DNA from 3 places in the Citrobacter europaeus genome. Region 3 is predicted to be linked to each of the others. Evidence: riboswitches for the same ligand, from Rfam matches in the RefSeq annotation. Region 3 holds a riboswitch; each other region holds the start of a gene.
What was found. A riboswitch is a leader RNA that binds a small molecule or an ion and turns the genes downstream of it on or off. The one in region 3 is predicted to bind thiamine pyrophosphate.
Positions count from the first base shown of each region.

Region 1: linked by a shared signal. The riboswitch ahead of thiC (phosphomethylpyrimidine synthase ThiC) and the one ahead of thiB (thiamine ABC transporter substrate binding subunit) in region 3 are both predicted to bind thiamine pyrophosphate.
Region 2: linked by a shared signal. The riboswitch ahead of thiM (hydroxyethylthiazole kinase) and the one ahead of thiB (thiamine ABC transporter substrate binding subunit) in region 3 are both predicted to bind thiamine pyrophosphate.

Region 1 is NZ_CP148084.1:4,815,395-4,819,569, forward strand. It holds gene nudC (NAD(+) diphosphatase) at 6-779, opposite strand; gene WHR59_RS22545 (Rsd/AlgQ family anti-sigma factor) at 876-1,364, shown strand; TPP riboswitch at 1,415-1,537, shown strand; gene thiC (phosphomethylpyrimidine synthase ThiC) at 1,621-3,519, shown strand; gene thiE (thiamine phosphate synthase) at 3,519-4,154, shown strand; gene WHR59_RS22560 (HesA/MoeB/ThiF family protein) at 4,147-4,175, shown strand, end outside.
Region 2 is NZ_CP148084.1:1,804,341-1,808,515, reverse strand. It holds gene WHR59_RS08250 (GntR family transcriptional regulator) at 1-577, opposite strand, end outside; gene thiD (bifunctional hydroxymethylpyrimidine kinase/phosphomethylpyrimidine kinase) at 619-1,419, opposite strand; gene thiM (hydroxyethylthiazole kinase) at 1,416-2,204, opposite strand; TPP riboswitch at 2,236-2,333, opposite strand; gene WHR59_RS08235 (TetR/AcrR family transcriptional regulator) at 2,555-3,172, opposite strand; gene WHR59_RS08230 (efflux RND transporter permease subunit) at 3,165-4,175, opposite strand, start outside.
Region 3 is NZ_CP148084.1:4,217,918-4,222,092, forward strand. It holds gene sgrT (glucose uptake inhibitor SgrT) at 1-87, opposite strand, end outside; gene sgrR (HTH-type transcriptional regulator SgrR) at 187-1,842, shown strand; TPP riboswitch at 1,876-2,000, shown strand; gene thiB (thiamine ABC transporter substrate binding subunit) at 2,032-3,015, shown strand; gene thiP (thiamine/thiamine pyrophosphate ABC transporter permease ThiP) at 2,991-4,175, shown strand, end outside.

The DNA of each region.
Region 1 (4,175 bases), 600 kb from region 3:
GTTCTTTACTCGTACTCAGCCCGACACATTGCCACAGTGTCTTCAATCAATCGACGCGCGACGGTGCCTGGCGGGGGTAAAAGCGGTAAGTCGTCATAGCGATACCAGTTCGCTTCCAGCAGCTCTTTCGGGTCAATAACAATTTCGCCGCTATCATACTCCGCCATAAATGCGGTCATCAAAGACTGCGGGAACGGCCATGGCTGAGAAGTGACGTAGCGCAGATTTTTCACCTTAATGCCGCTCTCTTCCATGACTTCACGCGCCACCGCCTGTTCCAGGGTCTCGCCCACTTCAACAAAACCTGCCAGCACGGTATGCACGCCGTTACGATGGCGAACATGCTGGGCGAGCAGGATAGAGTCATCACGGCGAATGGCGACGATAATGCAGGGGGCAATTTGCGGGTAGTAGCGTTCGCGACAGTGGCTACACAGCATCGCCCATTCCGTTTTACTCGGGTGCATGGGATGACCACAGTAACCGCAGAATTTATGCGAACGGTAAAACTCGGCCAGCTGTACGCCGCGTCCGGCCAGTTGAAACAAGCCAACATCCTGGTCAATGATCTGGCGTACCGACCCCATATCGTGTCGACGCTGCTGCTGCACCAGCCAGACTGTTTCCCCTTCCCATTCGCCTATTGGTATGGCGCGCTGCCCGGTCAGATCAAAACGGGCTGCGTCGCCGTAAGGCAGTTCGCCATGAGGCAACCATAACTTTTGCTCATGACTGACAATCCACCAGCCGCTATCAAATTTTTCAATTATACGATCCATATCTCTTGCGCAACCTTTGCTTCACAGGCATGTTGTTTACATTATTTTTACATTTACGGGTGAGCAGTTCCTTAACACCATCTTGCGGAGTCAATCATGCTAAACCAGCTGGAAAGCCTGACGGAGCACGTCGGAGGAAGTAATAAACTGGTTGATCGCTGGCTACATGTACGTAAGCACCTGCTCGTGGCTTACTACAATCTGGTTGGCATTAAGCCTGGCAAAGAATCGTACATGCGACTCAATGAAAAAGCGCTGGATGATTTTTGTCAGAGCCTGGTCGATTACCTCTCCACCGGACACTTCAGTATTTATGAACGTATTCTCCATAAATTGGAAGGGAACGGGCAGCTTTTAAAAGCCACAAAAATTTGGCCGCTGCTGGAAGCCAATACGCAGCTGATCATGAACTACTATGATACCAGTCTGGAAACGGCGATTGATCATGATAACTTCCTTGAATTCCAACAGGTTTTATCAGATCTCGGCGAGGCGCTGGAAGCCCGTTTCGTGCTGGAAGATAAGCTGATCATGTTGGTATTTGACGCGATGCACGAGAGTAGTACTCTCAAACGTCATGCTTGAGATTTGCGGCATTAACGCGTAGCTTACATTCATTACCTCTTTACTGAGGTTACTTCTTGTCGGAGTGCTTATTTTCCACAACAGCATGAGTGGAAAAGGCTGAGACCGTTAATTCGGGATCCGCGGAACCTGATCAGGTTAAAACCTGCGAAGGGAACAAGAGTCAATCTGCAATAGCATCGCCTCCGGGCGAGCTTCTCTCTTGCTTCATCCGTCGTCTGACAAGCCATATCCTTACTTTTATCTGGAATGAGCTATGTCTGCCACTACTAAACCTTCACGCCGCGAACAGCGCGCTCAAGCCCAACATTTTATCGATACCCTGGAAGGGACCGCCTTTCCAAACTCAAAACGCATTTATATCACTGGTTCGCAGCCGGATATCCGCATTCCGATGCGCGAAATTCAGCTCAGCCCGACGCTGATTGGCGGTAGCAAAGACAACCCGCAGTTCGAAGAGAACGAAGCCGTGCCGGTGTACGACACCTCCGGGCCGTATGGCGATCCTGACGTGGCGATAAACGTCCAGCAGGGTCTGGCAAAACTGCGCCAGCCGTGGATTGTCGCGCGTAACGATAGCGAAGAATTAGACGTCCGTAGTTCCGCTTATACCAAAGAACGTCTGGCCGATGATGGTCTGGACGAGCTACGTTTCACTGGCCTGCTGACGCCAAAGCGCGCCAAAGCCGGTAAGCGAGTCACCCAACTGCATTACGCGCGCCAGGGGATAGTCACCCCGGAGATGGAATTTATCGCCATCCGCGAAAACATGGGCCGCGAGCGCATTCGTAGTGAAGTGCTGCGCCACCAGCATCCGGGGATGAGCTTTGGCGCGCGCCTGCCGGAAAACATTACGCCGGAATTCGTGCGTGATGAAGTCGCCGCGGGCCGCGCGATTATTCCTGCCAATATCAACCACCCGGAATCCGAGCCGATGATCATCGGTCGTAACTTCCTGGTAAAGGTTAACGCGAACATCGGCAACTCTGCCGTCACCTCCTCTATCGAAGAAGAGGTAGAAAAACTGGTGTGGTCAACGCGCTGGGGCGCAGACACAGTGATGGATCTCTCCACCGGCCGCTATATCCACGAAACCCGTGAGTGGATTTTGCGTAACAGTCCGGTACCGATCGGTACTGTACCGATCTACCAGGCGCTCGAGAAGGTCAACGGGATCGCCGAAGATCTCACCTGGGAAGCCTTCCGCGACACGCTGCTGGAGCAGGCTGAACAGGGCGTCGACTACTTCACCATTCACGCGGGCGTGCTGCTGCGCTACGTGCCAATGACCGCCAAACGCCTGACCGGCATTGTCTCACGCGGCGGTTCAATTATGGCGAAATGGTGCCTTTCTCATCACAAAGAGAACTTCCTGTTCGAACATTTCCGCGAGATTTGCGAAATCTGCGCCGCCTACGACGTCTCCTTGTCGCTGGGTGACGGCCTGCGCCCGGGTTCAATTCAGGATGCGAACGACGAAGCGCAGTTCTCCGAACTGCATACGCTGGGCGAGCTGACCAAAATCGCCTGGGAATACGACGTGCAGGTGATGATTGAAGGCCCGGGTCATGTACCCATGCATATGATCCAGCGCAACATGACCGAAGAGTTGGAGAGCTGCCACGAAGCACCGTTCTACACCTTAGGGCCATTGACCACTGACATCGCGCCGGGCTATGACCACTTCACTTCCGGGATCGGTGCGGCGATGATCGGCTGGTTTGGCTGCGCGATGCTATGCTACGTCACACCGAAAGAGCACCTCGGCCTGCCGAACAAAGAAGATGTGAAGCAAGGGCTGATTACCTACAAGATTGCCGCCCACGCCGCTGACTTAGCGAAAGGCCATCCGGGCGCGCAGATCCGCGATAACGCGATGTCGAAAGCGCGCTTCGAATTCCGCTGGGAAGACCAGTTTAACCTCGCGCTCGACCCGTTCACAGCCCGCGCCTACCACGATGAAACCCTGCCACAGGAGTCCGGCAAGGTTGCCCACTTCTGCTCCATGTGCGGACCGAAGTTCTGCTCGATGAAAATCAGCCAGGAGGTTCGCGACTACGCTGCGGCACAAACGATTGAAGTCGGCATGGCGGATATGTCGGAAAACTTCCGTGCCAAAGGCGGCGAAATCTACCTCAAAAAAGAGGAGGCGTAATGTACCAGCCTGATTTCCCAACCGTGCCGTTCCGCCTCGGGCTTTACCCAGTGGTGGACAGCGTGCAATGGATTGAACGCCTGCTGCAGGCAGGCGTGCGCACGATCCAACTGCGCATTAAAGATAAGCGTGATGAAGAGGTCGAAGCCGACGTCATGGCCGCCATTGAGCTGGGGCGTCGCTATGACGCCCGGCTGTTCATCAACGATTACTGGCGTCTGGCAATTAAGCACCGCGCTTACGGTGTGCATCTGGGCCAGGAAGATCTTGAAACCACTGACCTGAAAGCGATTCAAACGGCGGGACTACGCCTGGGGGTGTCCACTCACGATGATATGGAGATAGACGTCGCGCTCGCCGCTAAACCTTCTTATATCGCGCTGGGTCATGTCTTCCCCACGCAAACCAAGCAGATGCCTTCCGCCCCGCAGGGGCTGACACAGTTGGCAAGTCATATTGAACGACTGGCGGATTACCCGACCGTCGCCATTGGCGGTATCAGCCTTGAGCGTGCCCCGGCAGTGCTGGCGACCGGTGTCGGGAGCATTGCCGTGGTCAGCGCGATTACTCAGGCGGCTGACTGGCGTGAAGCCACGGGCCAGCTACTGGATATCGCGGGAGTGGGCGATGAATGACCGCGACTTTATGCGCTACAG
Region 2 (4,175 bases), 2.4 Mb from region 3:
GTGAGCGCGTGCGCTGCGGGAAAATATGCTGGCTGCGAAAATAGTCATACAGTGAAACGCCGATGGCATCCACGTCATGGATAAGATGGGCAGGAACCCATGACTCTTCAATAGAAACCGCGTCTTCATCTACATAGCGAATGCGCTTGAGCAGGAAGACGTCACTCCCCGCGGCAACAGCCAACTGCTGAGCCACCTCTTCCGGGCAAGGCACAATACGCTTGTTGACCCACAGCGTATCTGGCTTTTTACCGCGCAAAACCACCTGCTGTGAAAAACCACGCGCTTCTTTTAGCGAATACTCGAAGATGTTGTTGATCTGCGTCCCGTAACCACGGGCGCGCGTCACTACGCCTTCTTCTTCCAGGGCCTGCATCGCCTTGCGTACCGTAATTCGCGAAACGCCGGTTAACTGGCTGAGATCGCGCTCGCCGGGCAGGATATTTCCATGCTCCAGAATCCCGCTACGCACAGCGTTTTTCACTGTTTGCGCAAATTTCATATACAGCGGCGTGTTATCTGCCGCTGCAATGCGTTCATTCAGTTGCGCGATAAGCTGGGTATGCGCTTGTTCCATTTATCTTTTTCCTGCAGCCTTCTCTGCAGCCAGTATACCCATTACCACCACGCGTGGAAATGATGTACCGGACCAATTCCCTCACCAACCTCCAGGGTGTCGGCCTGCGCCAACGCCGCAGAAAGCCACAGCTTAGCTTCCTGCACTGTCTGTGCCCAGTTGTCATGGCGCGGACGCAGCGCCGCCAGCGCCGCGGATAGCGTACAGCCGGTGCCATGGGTATTTTTGGTCATCACCCTTGGCGCGGTAAAACGCTGCTCTCCCTCACGGGTAAAGAGCCAGTCGGGGCTTTGTGCATCCTCCAGATGACCGCCTTTCATCAATACCGCCTCGCAGCCCAGCGCCCGCAGTGCCCTTCCCTGCTCTAGCATCTCCTGCTCAGTCTGCGCATGGGGAGCCCCGAGCAGTGCCGCAGCTTCGGGTAAATTAGGGGTGATAATCGAAACCTGCGGCAGCAAATGGGTACGCAGTGTCTCTACCGCCGAGGGCGACAGCAACGGATCGCCGCTTTTCGCCAGCATCACCGTATCCAGTACGACATTTTGCACCCGATGGCGACGCAAACGTTCGGCAACCGCTTCAACAATATCCGTCTCCGCCAGCATACCGATTTTGGTGGTGTCGATACGCACATCACTCAACACCGAGTCCAGTTGTGCGGCAACAAAGTCAGGTTCTATGCGATAAACCGACTGCACCCCGCGCGTATTTTGCGCCACCAACGCCGTGATAACCGAACAGCCGTAAGCGCCTAGCGCCGAGAAGGTTTTTAAATCGGCCTGAATACCCGCACCGCCGCTTGGATCGGTTCCGGCGATCGTTAATGCGTTAATCCGTTTCATGCTTGCTCCTGTGCGTTCAGGTTATAGAGGGCATCGAGAAAAGCCGGGACAAAACTGCCCGGTCCGGTTGATTGTTGTGTGGCTATTTGCCCGGCCTGTTTCATCCAGCTACAGGCGGAGGCGATGTTATCAAGCCGGTCACCGTGCAGGGCGCAACTGGCCGCAACAACCGCCGACAGCGCGCATCCGGTGCCCACCACGCGGGTCATCAACGGATCACCGCCGTTCACGCAGACGGTACGCTGACCATCGGTCACGTAGTCCACTTCGCCGGTAACCACGACAATGGTCCCAACCTGACGAGCCAACGCCTGCGCAGCGGAAAGCGCAGCGGCTGGCGTATCTGTCGTGTCGACGCCGCGGCCCCCGCTGTTCATACCCGCCATAGCAAGTATTTCCGAGGCGTTGCCACGGATAGCGGCAGGCTGTAGTACCAGTAAATCCAGACAGAAGCGACGGCGAAACTCTAGCGCGCCCACGGCAACGGGATCGAGCGTCCACGGGGTTTTAACGAGATGTGCCCGCTCAACGGCGGCACGCATCGCCGTAGCCCGCGTCTGGGTTAAAGTGCCGACATTCACCAGCAACGCACTGGCGATAGCCGCAAACTGGCTGGCTTCCTCAGGCTCGATTACCATCGCAGGGGATGCGCCCAGCGCCAGTAGCGTATTGGCCGTAAAGCTTTGCACGACCTCGTTGGTCATACAGTGTGTGAGTGGTGAAAGCGTTCTAAATTGGTGCAAGGTGTGAGCCGCGAGTGCGCGGCTGTGCAGGTCAGGCTGCATGGTTCAGCTCCTGCCCGCGCGAAGAAGGGACACGAGCAGTGTCAGACTTCCCTACGCTGGCATTATCCAGATCAGGTGGTACGGGTATTTCTCAGCCTTCAATGAAGAAGGGCACCCCGAGTCGTTGTTACATAAAACTCAATAATATTAAAAGGACAGTAAGGGAAACTTACATACTTAAGCCCCTGCTATCCATTTACTGAATGGCGGAATGTATCCACACCGCATACTTTACCAGCCAGCGAGGGAGGTGAACAGCAGCGGTTTATTCTGGAAGGGGCGCTCATTGCCGCAGGCGTCGTCATCCACTCAGGCATTTCGTAGCGCGTCTCAATGCTGAGACACCACGATCATCCGCTCTTAAATTCCCAGGCAGACAGAAAGGTTGCAATTGAACATTCAGCCAGTTTCTCAAGTTTATGGGGATCAACTGCTTTTTGCGAGATTATTGCTCCAGGAAGCAGATATCCCATAATAGCCCCGAGGAAAGCAGTAGCCTGTAATTCCGGATTATCTAACGTGACTATTCCTTCATTATTTTTCTGTTCCAGAATTTCTGTCAGCGCCTGCAAAACGCGTCCAGAGTTTCTTTGCTCCAGCATGACGTGTAAATCGGGCTTTTGAACCAGCACTTGAATCAATAATCGCTGGAAATGGATATTCTCAGGGGTATAGAAATGATTCTGTACAACCCGGGCAAAACCTCTCAGGAGATCGGGAAAATCCAGTTGCTCCTGGAGTAACTGGCGTAAAGGCGGCTGCATTTTGTCATTCAGAAATTCAAACGTCGCCAGCAGGAGAGCATCCTTTCCCCCCGGAAAATGGCTGTAAAGGGTCGGCCGCGTTGTCCCTGCTTCACTGGCGATAGTATCAAGGGACACGTCAATGCCATGCTTGAGAAACAGCTCACATGCCGTTTGTAAAATGCGAGGGCGGGACTTCATTGGCCGCCCACGTTGATTAACCATTATTGCATTCCTTACGTTTGCCTTTTTTTAGTCTCGAGATTCCCTGCTGAATGAGAACAAAAAACAGTGGGACAAAGAGCAGCGTCAGTAACGTGCCTGTGAGCATACCGCCGATTACCGAAGTTCCAATCTCTTTCTGGCTGGAGGCCCCTGCGCCCGTAGAGAGTACCAGAGGGATAACTCCAACAACAAATGCCAGAGACGTCATGATGACAGGACGTAAGCGTAATCTTGCGCCTTCAAAAGCGGCCTGAATCAACGGTTTACCCCTGCGGATTTGCGCCAGAGCGAATTCAATAATGAGAATTGCATTTTTTGCTGACAGCCCCATCGTCGTTAGTATACCTACCTGGAAGTAGACATCATTTTCGAACCCGGCGATTAAGGCTGCACTCACTGCGCCGAGAACCCCAAGTGGGATAATCAGAAGCACAGCAATAGGCACAGACCAGCTTTCATATAAAGCAGCCAGACACAAAAATACGAACGCAACGGAGGCAAGATATACCCACAGTGTCTGTGCCGAGGAAGCCTGTTCTTGCCATGATATCCCGCTCCACTGCAGATCAAATCCTTCGATTGGCGCTATCAGCCTGACCATTTCAGCCATTGCTGCCCCAGAACTTATGCCGGGAGCTGCATCTCCTTGAAATTGCACAGCAGGTAATCCATTGAATCGCTGAAGCATTTGTGGACCAGTAGTCCAGCGGAAGGAGGCAAAACTGGCGAATGAGGTCATATCATCGCTACTGTTACGTACAAACCAGGCGGATAAGTTTTCAGGTATTGAACGCCATGGCGCATCACCTTGTATATAAACCCGTTTTACTCGGCCACGGTCAATAAAGTCATTAACATAAATCCCTCCCCATGCAGCAGAAAGAGTTTCGTTGATATCCGCCTGTTCAAGGCCGTGAGCTTGTGCTTTTTGTCTGTCAATATCTACCTGCAGCAACGCCTTTGCGGCAAGGCTGTTCACTCGCACAGCGTTCAGATTTTGGTT
Region 3 (4,175 bases):
CATCTTTAAGCGCTGCGGTGCGCTCAGGCAAGCCAACCAGGACGATTTTTCCGTCGCGGTAAAGTACTCCAACCAGAACTGACGCATAGATGACCCCTTCGTTGTCTCATCGCTTCATCGGAATCTATTATTGGCTTAATATAGGGATTATAAAATTGCTGAGTTTTCCGCAGGAGTTCCCCTTTTATGTCTTCTGGTCGTTTGCAACAACAGTTCATCCGTCTGTGGCAATGCTGCGACGGCAAAACGCAAGACACAACGCTTAACGAGCTGGCGGAGCTTCTGAGCTGCTCGCGCCGCCATATGCGTACGCTGCTTAATACCATGCAGGAACGTGGCTGGTTAACGTGGGAAGCCGAAGTTGGACGAGGTAAACGCTCGCGCCTGACATTCCTCTATACCGGGTTGGCGCTCCAGCAACAGCGGGCAGAAGACCTGCTGGAACAGGATCGCATCGATCAACTGGTGCAACTGGTCGGTGACAAAACGGCCGTACGGCAGATGCTGGTTTCCCACCTCGGCCGCAGTTTTCGCCAGGGTCGACACATCATGCGCGTTCTCTATTATCGTCCCATGCACAACCTGCTTCCGGGTACGGCATTGCGCCGCTCCGAAACCCATATCGCCCGGCAAATCTTCAGCGCCCTAATACGGGTAAATGAGGAAAATGGGGAACTGGAAGCGGACATCGCCCATCACTGGCAGCAGATTTCACCTTTACACTGGCGATTTTTCCTGCGCCCGGGGATCCATTTCCATCATGGCCGCGAACTGGAAATGGAAGATGTCATCGCCTCGCTGATGCGCATTAACGCTCTGCCGCTGTACTCACACATCACGCAAATCGTCTCGCCCACGGCCTGGACGTTGGATATCCATCTGTCCCAGCCTGACCGCTGGCTTCCCTGGTTATTGGGGCAAGTCCCCGCCATGATCCTGCCGCGAGAATGGGAAACGTTAAATAACTTCTCCAGTCACCCGATTGGCACTGGCCCATATGCGGTGATTCGCAATACCAATAACCAACTGAAGATTCACGCATTTGATGATTACTTTGGCTACCGGGCGCTGATCGACGAAGTTAACGTTTGGGTGCTGCCCGACATCGGCGAAGAGCCTGGCGGCGGGTTGACGCTAAAAGGCCCCACGGAGGATGAAAAGGCGATCGAGAGCCGGCTCGAAGAAGGCTGCTACTACCTGCTGTTTGATACGCGCACCCACCGTGGCGCTAATCAGGAGGTCCGCGAGTGGGCTAGCCGCGTTCTCTCGCCAACCCATTTAATCTGCCACGCCGACGAACAGTACCAACGACTGTGGTTCCCCGCCTACGGTTTGCTTCCCCGCTGGCACCATGCCAGACCCGGCCATGGTGAAAAACCAGCCGGACTGGAAACGCTGACTCTCACTTACTATCGCGATCACATCGAACACCGGATTATCGCGCAGATCATGAAAACGCTGCTGGCGGAACATCAGGTACAGTTGAATATTCAGGAGATCGACTACGATCAATGGCATGCGGGTGAAATAGTTAGCGATATCTGGCTCAACAGCGCCAACTTTACCCTACCGCTGGACTTCTCGTTGTTCGCGCATCTCTGCGAAGTCCCATTACTGCAAAACTGTATCTCGCGGGACTGGGAAAACGATGCCGCCCGCTGGCGAACGGGCGAAATGAGCCTGGCGGCATGGTGCCAACAACTGCTCGCCACAAAGGCCATTGTGCCGTTGATCCATCACTGGCTGATCATTCAGGGCCAGCGCAGTATGCGCGGGCTACGCATGAATACTCTAGGCTGGTTTGATTTTAAATCGGCGTGGTTTGCACCGCCGGATCCTTAATTGCTGCTGAGCAACAAAATCATTACACTAACGCCGTTCTCAACGGGGTGCTAAATAAAAAACATACACAAAATCATTCGATCTGCGTATGGGCTGAGAGATACCCGTCGAACCTGATCCGGATAATGCCGGCGAAGGGATTTGAGTCAGTTCCTCAAGTCCTTTGCCACCCAACTCTTGAGGTGCAAAGTGTTTAAAAAATGTCTTCCGCTTTTACTGCTGTGCGCAGCGCCTGCCTTCGCTAAACCTGTACTGACCGTCTACACCTACGACTCGTTCGCAGCTGACTGGGGCCCAGGCCCGACAATCAAAAAAGCCTTTGAAGCTGACTGCAACTGCGAGCTGAAACTGGTCGCGCTGGAAGATGGCGTCTCACTGCTTAACCGCCTGCGCATGGAAGGAAAAAACAGCAAAGCCGACGTCGTGCTGGGTCTGGATAACAACCTTCTGGAAGCCGCAACGCAAACCAAATTGTTCGCCAAAAGCGGTGTACCAGGTGACGCCGTTAACGTGCCCGGCGGCTGGAAAAACGATACCTTCGTTCCGTTTGACTACGGCTATTTCGCCTTCGTTTACGATAAGAACAAGCTGAAGAATCCGCCCAAAAGTCTGAAAGAACTGGTAGAAAGCGACCAGAAATGGCGCGTCATTTATCAGGATCCGCGCACCAGCACGCCTGGTCTGGGTCTGCTGCTATGGATGCAGAAAGTCTATGGCGATAAAGCGCCAGAGGCGTGGCAGAAACTGGCAGCCAAAACCGTCACCGTCACCAAGGGATGGAGCGAAGCCTACGGCCTGTTCCTGAAAGGTGAAAGCGATCTGGTGCTCAGTTATACCACCTCTCCGGCCTATCACATCATCGCCGAGAAAAAAGACAACTACGCCGCAGCCGACTTTAGCGAGGGCCATTATTTGCAGGTGGAAGTCGCCGCTCGTACCGCGGCCAGCAAGCAGCCGGAACTGGCCGAGAAATTCCTGAAGTTTATGGTGTCTCCGGCATTTCAGAATGCGATTCCGACCGGCAACTGGATGTATCCGGTAACGCAGGTCGCCCTGCCGCCAGGATTCGAGCAACTGAATAAACCAGCCACCGCGCTGGAATTTACGCCGCAGCAGGTTGCAGCTCAACGCCAGGTATGGATTAGCGAATGGCAACGCGCCGTCAGCCGTTAATTCCCGGCTGGCTGGTTCCAGGGCTTACCGCCGCCACGCTGATGGTGGCCGTTGCCCTGGCCGCGTTTCTGGCACTGTGGTTTAACGCCCCGCAGGGAGAATGGCTCTCGCTGTGGCAGGACGACTACCTGTGGCACGTGGTGCGCTTTTCTTTCTGGCAGGCTTTTTTATCCGCAGTGCTGTCGGTCATCCCGGCGATTTTCCTGGCCAGAGCTCTCTATCGTCGTCGTTTTCCTGGACGTCTGGCGCTGCTGCGCCTGTGCGCGATGACGTTAATCCTGCCAGTGCTGGTGGCGGTCTTCGGTATTCTTAGCGTCTATGGTCGTCAGGGCTGGCTGGCCTCGCTCTGGCATACATTGGGGCTGGAATGGACCTTTTCGCCATACGGTTTACAGGGCATTCTGCTGGCGCACGTCTTTTTCAATCTGCCGATGGCCAGTCGTCTGCTGTTGCAATCACTGGAAAATATTCCCGGCGAACAACGACAGTTAGCCGCTCAGTTGGGTATGCGCGGCTGGCATTTCTTCCGCTTTGTTGAATGGCCATGGCTACGCCGTCAGATCCTTCCCGTTGCGGCGCTCATCTTTATGCTCTGTTTCGCCAGCTTCGCCACCGTTTTGTCGCTGGGCGGCGGGCCGCAGGCCACCACCATCGAGCTGGCGATTTATCAGGCGCTTAACTTTGATTACGATCCCGGTCGTGCAGCCATGCTGGCGTTGATCCAGATGGTTTGTTGTTTAGCGCTGGTACTGCTCAGCCAACGTCTGAGCCGCGCTATTGCTCCCGGCACCACGCTGGTTCAGGGCTGGCGCGATCCCGACGATCGTTTGCACAGCCGCCTGACAGACGCTCTGCTGATTATTCTGGCCCTGCTGCTGTTGTTGCCGCCGCTGCTGGCGGTGATTGTCGATGGCTTTAACCGCCATATGCTGGATGTTCTTAGGCAACCTGTACTGTGGCAGGCGCTGGGAACCTCGCTGCGCATTGCGCTGGCGGCAGGAGCGTTGTGCATTGTACTCACCATGATGCTGTTATGGAGCAGCCGTGAACTACGTGCCCGACAGCAGGTGCTGGCAGGTCAAATGCTGGAGCTGAGCGGCATGATGATCCTCGCCATGCCGGGTATCGTGCTAGCTACCGGCTTCTTTCTGCTGCTCAAT